Leucothrix mucor DSM 2157: one gene and its partner. The protein of the gene in region 1 binds, or shares a complex with, the protein of each later gene. Links are inferred from orthologs where the notes say so. Each region holds a gene or a part of one and is shown in the gene's direction. Other genes may lie near its edges.

Evidence for each region. The genes of interacting proteins can lie anywhere in the genome.
Region 2: the proteins of LEUMU_RS0102325 (region 1) and xseA are in contact, whole or in part, in a cryo-EM structure (PDB 8TXR), measured with the Escherichia coli proteins. The link is inferred for Leucothrix mucor DSM 2157 from one-to-one orthologs.

What each region holds. Positions count from the first base shown.
Region 1 is NZ_ATTE01000001.1:528,451-534,151, forward strand. What follows is about bases 1,397-4,238. They hold LEUMU_RS0102325 (exodeoxyribonuclease VII small subunit), read left to right. Parts: upstream 1,397-2,626; coding sequence 2,627-2,851; downstream 2,852-4,238. Other genes in these bases: rpoH (RNA polymerase sigma factor RpoH), read left to right, coding at 1,458-2,330; LEUMU_RS0102330 (polyprenyl synthetase family protein), read left to right, coding at 2,844-3,731; dxs (1-deoxy-D-xylulose-5-phosphate synthase), read left to right, coding at 3,739-4,238. Also shown: LEUMU_RS0102305 (dynamin family protein), read left to right, coding at 1-45; hemL (glutamate-1-semialdehyde 2,1-aminomutase), read left to right, coding at 56-1,336; more of dxs, read left to right, coding at 4,239-5,616. UniProt on the Escherichia coli protein: Bidirectionally degrades single-stranded DNA into large acid-insoluble oligonucleotides, which are then degraded further into small acid-soluble oligonucleotides.
Region 2 is NZ_ATTE01000001.1:2,473,338-2,476,326, forward strand. It holds xseA (exodeoxyribonuclease VII large subunit), read left to right. Parts: upstream 1-829; coding sequence 830-2,149; downstream 2,150-2,989. Other genes in the region: guaB (IMP dehydrogenase), read right to left, coding at 1-309; LEUMU_RS0111015 (hypothetical protein), read left to right, coding at 443-718; LEUMU_RS0111025 (PfkB family carbohydrate kinase), read left to right, coding at 2,313-2,989. UniProt on the Escherichia coli protein: Bidirectionally degrades single-stranded DNA into large acid-insoluble oligonucleotides, which are then degraded further into small acid-soluble oligonucleotides.

The sequences.
Region 1 (5,701 bases):
TTAAATGATAATTTCAGTAGCCCTTCGGGCAAGAATAAGAGCTAAGGGTAGAGTTATGAGTCAGTCAGAAACATTATTTGATCGTGCGCTGAAAGTTATTCCCGGCGGTGTGAATTCTCCGGTACGAGCGTTTAAAGGAGTGGGTGGAACGCCGCTGTTTATTGCTCGTGCAGAACAAGCGTATTTGTTTGATGCTGATGGTAAGCGCTACATTGATTACGTGGGCTCTTGGGGACCAATGATTGCGGGTCATTCAAACCCTGAGATCATTGCAGCAGTACAAGAAGCGATTGGTCGCGGGCTAAGCTACGGCGCGCCAACGGCAATTGAAGTGGATATGGCCGAGCGCATTGGCGAAATCATGCCATCCATCGAAATGGTTAGAATGGTGAACTCAGGTACTGAGGCCACTATGTCAGCGATTCGCTTGGCGCGTGGCTATACTGGTCGCGATAATATCGTCAAGTTTGAGGGTGGTTATCACGGGCATGGCGATTCACTATTGGTTAAAGCAGGTTCTGGCGCACTGACTTTTGGTGAGCCAAACTCTCCGGGTGTACCGGCGGATCTGGCTAAGCACACGCTAACACTGGATTACAATAATTCCGATCAGGTACGTGAGTTGTTTGCTGCGCAAGGTGATTCCATTGCCTGCATTATCGTAGAGCCAGTGTCTGGCAATATGAACTGCATACCGCCAGTACCGGGCTTCTTGGAAACCCTACGTGAAGTTTGTGATGAGCACGGCGCATTGCTGATTTTTGATGAAGTCATGACTGGCTTCCGTGTGGCATTTGGCGGTGCTCAGGAGGTTTACAACATCAAACCAGATCTGACGACACTGGGGAAAATCATCGGCGGTGGAATGCCGGTCGGTGCGTTTGGTGGTCGTCTTGATGTAATGGAGCGATTGGCGCCCACGGGTCCAATTTATCAAGCGGGTACTCTCTCAGGCAACCCAATTGCGATGACAGCTGGCTTAAAAACCTTAGAAATTATCAGTCGTGATGGCTTCTATGAGGATCTGGAACGCAAATCTGCACGTATGGTAGAAGGTATGCTTGAGGTTGCTAAGGCGAATGACATCGCATTGTCAAGTAATCGAGTGGGTGCGATGTTTGGTTTGTTCTTCACTGAGGAGCCAAAAGTGACCAATTATCAGCAGGTCACTGCTTGTAATATTGATCGCTTTAATCGCTTCTTCCATGGCATGTTAGATCACGGTGTGAACTTGGCACCCTCTGCTTATGAAGCAGGGTTTGTCTCAGCAGCACACACTGATCAAGACATTGATGAGACACTCGAGGCAGCGAACAAAGTGTTTGCTAGCTTATGAGGAAGGTTACCGTTTAGCCATAAAACTAGTCAATAACTTGACTTTAAATGGGAACTATCCTAAAAATTAGCACTCTCAGTATTTGAGTGCTAATAACGCACGATTTTTGGAGATTATACATATGGCAAAGTCACTGGCATTAAGTCACACCGGAATATCTGTTTCAGCAGGTAGTTTGGAGAGCTATGTCCAGTCGGTACATGAGTTGCCGGTTCTGAGCGTAGAAGAAGAAAAGGGATATGCTGTTCGCCTAGTTGAACAGGGAGATCTTGAAGCTGCGCGCAAGCTGGTCATGCACAATCTTCGATTTGTAATTAAGGTTGCTCGTGGCTATAGCGGTTATGGTTTACCGCTTGCGGATCTAATTCAGGAAGGAAATGTCGGCTTGATGAAAGCAGTCAAACGTTTCGATCCTGATGTAAATGTCCGTTTAGTGTCATTCGCAGTTCACTGGATTCGAGCTGAAATCCATGAATTCATTTTGCGTAACTGGAAAGTCGTTAAAGTGGCGACCACCAAAGCGCAGCGTAAATTATTCTTTAACCTTCGCAGCAGCAAAAAGCGTCTGGGATGGTTGAATTCGGCTGAAGTCAATGACATCGCAACAGACTTGGGTGTGACGAGTAAAGACGTCATGGAAATGGAAAAACGCATGAGTGGTCAGGACATCTCATTTGATTTGTCACCTGGTCAGGAAGATGACGATAACGCTTATACGCCAAGTCAATATTTGCTGTCGACTGAGTCTCAAGACCCTGCAGAAATGCTGGAAGCCCAAGATTGGGAAGAACATACGCAAAATCGTTTTAACACAGCATTGGCTGAGTTGGATGATCGGAGTAAAGATATTCTGAGTAGCCGTTGGTTGGGAGAAACTAAATCAACCTTGCAGGACTTGGCTGATAAGTATGGTGTATCTGCTGAGCGGATTCGTCAGCTTGAATTTGCTGCGATTAATAAATTGAAGTCTGGAGTTCAGGTTGCTGCGATGTAAATGCAGTCAATGAACAACAAAAAAGGCCGCACTGAGTGCGGCCTTTTTTGTTTGGTATTATTGGTCAGGCTAATTAGCCGAATAACACAACCGAGAAAAAGCTCAGCCATGAAACTGCAATTAACAGAACGACTAGTAGCATTGGTAGGCCGAAATCGAAATCAAACATGGAGAGTCTCCCAGAAAATATAGGTGTAATGTTAGTGTATTGCCTGATCAAGTTCAAGTTGGATCATCAGGTTTTCAAATACAGTAACTACTTGCATTTCAAGTTCTGAAAGATCAATATCGTCGACATGAGCAAAAGAGCAAAGAAAACCAGCTATGAGGCCTCCGTGGCTGAACTAGAAGCGGTCGTCGCCCGGATGGAGCAGGGGGATATGCCACTTGAGGACGCGCTTCAGGCGTTTGAAGAGGGCGTGCGCCTGAGTCGGGAGTGTCAGCAATTGTTAAAAGCCGCAGAGCAGCGGGTCACTCTGTTGACCGCCGACGGTGAGGAAGATTTTTTAGCGGATGACTAGTGTACAATTGTCAGAGTCCTACCGATTACGGTTGGAGCAGTTACTGGCGGATGCTTTATCGATAGAGGATGTTTCACCCTCGCGTTTGCATGAAGCAATGCGCTATTCGGCGCTAGCCGGAGGTAAACGTATTCGGCCAACCTTGGTGTATGCTAGTGGTGAAGCCTTGGGTGTTCCCATTGCCGCATTAGATCGGATTGCCGTGGCGGTAGAATGTATTCATGCTTATTCTTTGGTTCATGATGACCTGCCGGCAATGGATGATGATGACCTGCGCCGTGGAATTCCGACCGCCCATAAGGCCTTTGATGAAGCCACCGCGATTTTATCGGGTGATGCGCTACAAGCTTTTGCTTTTGAATGGCTGAGTGAGCCTATCGAGGGCATTAGTGCACAAAGCCAACTACGCTTAATTCAGGGTTTATCGGCAGCTGCAGGCTCTCGTGGTATGGTAGGTGGGCAAGCCATTGACTTGGCAAGTGTTGGCCAACAGCTGACTGAAAAGCAGTTGGAAGTCATGCATGCTCATAAGACGGGAGCTTTGATAGACGCCTGTATATTGCTGCCAAGTTATTGCAGTGAGTTGGTCACGGAGCAACAGCGAGACTCACTGACTCGGTACGCAACCGCCATTGGTTTGGCGTTTCAGGTTCAGGACGACATCTTGGATGTGGAAAGCGATACCGCGACGCTAGGTAAGCAGCAAGGAGCGGATATTGCGGCGAATAAGCCGACCTATCCTTCAATTTTAGGAATGGATGGGGCAAAACAAAAGTTGCGGGAATTACACCAGGAAGCGTTTAACGCACTGGATATGTTTGGTTCCGAAGCAGATTTACTGCGCGACATTGCCCGATTCATCGTACAACGTATTAAGTAATTAGCCTATGTTCGATCAGATCATCAATCCCAGTGACTTACGTAAACTGGATAAAGAACAACTGCCTCAGTTGTGTGACGAACTGCGCGAGTTTCTGCTGCAATCAGTAGCAGGTTCTGGTGGTCATTTTTCAGCGGGATTGGGTACGGTTGAACTGACCGTTGCATTACACTATGTGTTCAATACACCGGAAGATCGCCTAGTCTGGGATGTTGGGCATCAGGCCTATCCACACAAAGCACTGACCGGACGTCGTGATCGGCTATCCAGCATCCGCAAGCAAGGTGGCTTGTCCGGATTTCCAAAACGTTCAGAAAGTGAATACGACACCTTTGGTGTTGGGCATTCCAGTACGTCAATTAGTGCAGCTTTGGGCATGGCACTTGCCGCCAAGCAGCAAGGCATTGACCGACAGACGATTGCCGTCATCGGTGATGGGGCATTAACTGCCGGCATGGCTTACGAGGCACTCAATCATGCGGGTGATTTAGATGCGCGCATGTTGGTGGTTCTCAATGACAATGATATGTCGATCTCGCCAAATGTTGGTGGCTTAAGTAAGTACTTGGCTCGTTTGTTGTCAGGCGGCCTATATTCCAGTATTCGAGAGCAAGGGAAGAAGATTCTTTCCGGCACACCAAGCATGAAGAAGTTGGCGCGTCGTGCCGAAGAGCATACCAAAGGCATGTTAATGCCAGGCACTATGTTTGAAGAAATGGGCTTTGTGTATTACGGGCCGGTCGATGGCCATGATGTGCTTGAGCTGGTTTTGATGTTCGAGAATATCCGCGATATTGATGAGCCACGCTTTATTCATGTGGTTACCAAAAAAGGTAAGGGCTACGAGCCCGCTGAAAATGATCCCTGTACTTATCATGGCGTGTCAGCTTTCGACTTAAATACTGGCTTGGTTAAAAGCGCCAAACCTTCCACGCCTACTTATACGCAGGTGTTTGGCCGCTGGTTATGTGACATCGCCGAAAAGGATGATCGGGTTGTCGGAATAACGCCAGCAATGCGCGAAGGTTCTGGCTTGGTTGAGTTCTCAGAACGCTTCCCTGATCGCTATTTTGATGTGGCAATTGCTGAGCAGCATGCGGTGACGCTAGCCGCAGGTATGGCATGCGATGGTACTAAGCCGATTGTTGCGATTTACTCTACCTTTTTGCAGCGCGCTTATGATCAGTTGATTCATGATGTGGCGATTCAGAATTTACCTGTTGTGTTTGCCATTGATCGCGCTGGTTTAGTTGGGGCGGATGGTGCAACCCATGCCGGTAATTACGACCTGTCATACTTGCGATGCATTCCAAATATGATCGTTATGGCTCCGGTCGATGAAAACGAATGTCGCCAGATGCTGTATACCGCTTACCTTGAAAATGGCCCAACCGCTGTGCGTTACCCCCGAGGCAAAGGCGCTGGCGTGGAGCCATCTGCCGAAATGATTGCTTTGCCAATTGGAAAAGCACAATCGCTGCGTCAAGGAAGCCGAATTGCAATCATGCTGTTTGGATCATTACTAACAATGGCGACCGATGCCGCTGATAAATTAGATGCCACACTCATTAATATGCGCTTCGTGAAACCGATGGATGAAGCCATGATCCAGGAGATGGCAAGCACACATGACTTGATTGTAACGTTAGAAGACAATGCAATTCAGGGTGGTGCCGGCAGTGGATTGTCAGAAGTGCTGTCTCGCTTGTGTCTTTCAGTTCCTGTTTTTCATCTTGGAATCCCCGATGTTTATGTTGAGCATGCAGAACGAGAAGCACAGTTGGCTGAAATAGGACTTTCTGCAGAAAGTATTGTAGAGCAAATTTGTGAATTTGCAGACGGCCGGTTTGCACCTCAACCATTTGCCAAAGTCGCTACTTTATAGACAAGACATTGATTTTACTGCATGATAATCCGCACTCGGTGCCCAGATTCAGCGTGGGTTAGGAATTTCTTCAATAAACTGGTCC
Region 2 (2,989 bases), 1.9 Mb from region 1 along the record:
GGTATCAGCTTTTACGGTGTAAGGATCTTTAATGATGCCGCTTTCGAACTTCTTCACGGTGAGCACAGCACGAGCCTGAGCTTCAATAGTCATATTCTTATGAATAATGCCTAAGCCACCCTCCTGAGCTAATGCAATCGCGAGTTTAGCTTCGGTAACGGTGTCCATAGCGGCCGAAGCCATAGGGATATTCATGCGAATATCGCGCGTGAGAAGCGTGCCGAGATTTACCTCAGCAGGCAGCACGTTTGAATGTGCGGGGACGAGTAACACGTCGTCAAAAGTGAGTGCTTCTTCTAGAATTCGCATAAGACCTCCAAGGTACCTGGGAGCGAGTATTTTCCAAAATTAGCGCCTCATTATAAACCATTGACGCATCTGGGGTAAACTGCTATCAATAGATCACGACATAGAATGATAAGCTTCTAACGCGGAGTAATTGATGAAACTGAAACACATCGCCACAGGCTTGGTACTCGCCATGGCCGCAAGCAATGCCTCAGCAGCCACGCTGGAAGAGGCTACAACGGCGGTTGAAGCCGCAAAACAGTCCGGATTTTACTGGCTGAACACCGATAAATTATTGGAAAATGCCCAGCAAGCGCAGGTCAATAAAGACACTGAAAAAATGAATGAATTCATTGAACAGGTCATGACACAAACGGCCGGTGCACTGGCTCAGGCAGAAGCGGCTAAAACAGCAGGCCCGACTTTCTAAAGTTTGCCTGACAGAACCACCTGATAATTATGAATATGACCAAGCCGGGCTCTCCCCGGCTTTTTGCTGGGAGACGTTAACATCATTGATCAAAATCGCACGGTACTGACCGTGTCAGACCTGAACTCAGAAGTAGCACTGATGTTATCGAGAAGCTTCGGCCTGCTATGGCTGGAAGGTGAAATTTCCAATTTCTCGCGCCCGGCTTCCGGACACTTTTATTTCTCCTTAAAAGACAGCAAAGCCCAAGTACGCTGTGCCATGTTCCGTAACAAAAATATGGCGCTACGCCTGAAGCCACAAAACGGCATGCAGGTGATGGTACGGGCGCGGATTGGCTTGTATGAGCCTCGCGGTGAATTTCAGATCGTTGTCGAGCACATGGAGGAAGCCGGTGCCGGTGAGCTGCAGCGCCAATTTGAAGCGCTTAAAGCTAGTCTGGCTGCTGGCGGTTTATTTGATCAGGAGCATAAAAAGCCACTGCCTTTTTTGCCGGAAGCCATCGGCGTGATTACCTCTCCGAGTGGCGCGGCGATTCGCGATATCCTGCAAGTGCTGGAGCGTCGGGCTCCACAGGTCCCTATTTATATTTACCCCGTTGCCGTCCAAGGGCGCAGCGCGGCTACGCAAATTGAAACCGCTATTCGCCTGGCTAATAAACAAGCGCGTTGCGATGTATTGATTGTTGGGCGCGGTGGCGGCTCAATGGAAGATCTCTGGTCTTTCAATGAGCGCAATGTGGTCATGGCAATTCATGAATCCAAAATTCCGGTGATTAGTGCGGTCGGGCATGAAGTCGATGTTACGATTTCAGACTTCGTTGCAGATGTTCGCGCGGCTACGCCCTCAGTTGCTGCTGAATTAGCCGTTCCTGAAATGAAAGAGCTGCGGTTGCAAGCCACGCAGCGCCATGTGCGACTGATCAATGCCATGCGCCGCAACCTGCAAACGCGCCAACAAGCTTTACAGCTGCAAGAACAAAAACTGTCCCACCAACGCCCTGCTTACCGATTGCAACAGCAACAACAGAAACTGGATGAATTGGAGCAACGACTGAAGCGGAGTGTTAGTTTACGGCTGGAGCGTCAATCCGCCCGACTGAGCCAACTTGAGACCAAGCTACAATCAGTATCCCCGCAGCGTTTATTAGCGAATCGTCAACAAAAAACGACTCAGCTGGAGCAACGTTTGCAGCAATTGATGCAACGGCAATTCCAAGGACACCAATCCCAACTGGCTGTATTGGCTGCGCGCCTGAATAGCGTAAGCCCACTCAATACCTTGCAGCGCGGGTACAGTATTACTCAGGATGCTAAGACTGGTGCGGTTATTCAGCGAGTCAATCAGGCTCACCCAGGGCAAGCCCTGAATATTCGGGTTGAAGATGGGCAGCTGCAAGCGGTGGTTAGTGAGCAGAAATCCCTGCTATAACTCGCGACGCCTTCTTAGTACAGCCTCATTCCACACCCAGCTTTTCGTCGATGCAAATCAGTATCGACGACATTTATTATTGCGATTTCTGCAAAACTCATTTATTTTAAACAAATGTTTGGTTAGCAAGCATTTGTTTATTTGAAATAATGAGGCCGCTTAAATGACTGAACGCGAGTTGGAAATCTTAGCATTACTCAAACAAGACCCACTCATGCCACAGCAGGACATCGCTGACCGGATTGGTATTAGCCGCTCCGCTGTCGCTGGGCATATTATGAACCTCACCAATAAAGGCGTGATTCGCGGTAAAGGCTATATCTTGGCCGAAGCACGCTATGTCGTGGTGATTGGCGGTGCCAATATGGACATTCTTGGCAGGCCTGCAGGCAACTTGAGAGTGGGCGATTCTAATCTGGGTAGTGTTAGCACCTCTCCGGGCGGCGTTGGTCGTAATATCGCCGAAAACCTCGCTCGATTGGGCACCGATACCCGACTGACCACTGCGGTTGGTAAAGATACTTACGGACAAGAGATTATCGAGCATTGTCAGCGCGCTGGCATTGATATGAAACACACGCTGCAATTAGCCGATGGCGTGACCTCAACCTATCTATCGGTTCTGGATGGCGATGGCGATATGCACGTGGCCATTAACGACATGGCGATATTAGAGCGCTTGAGTGTTGATGTACTCAAATCTCAGCAAGCCATGTTGCAACGCGCGGATGTCATTATTATTGATGCTAATTTATCGCAAACCGCGCTAGCGTACATCCTCAGTAATTACGCGGATGTTCCCCTGTTTGTTGACCCTGTTTCTTGCGCCAAGGCGACTAA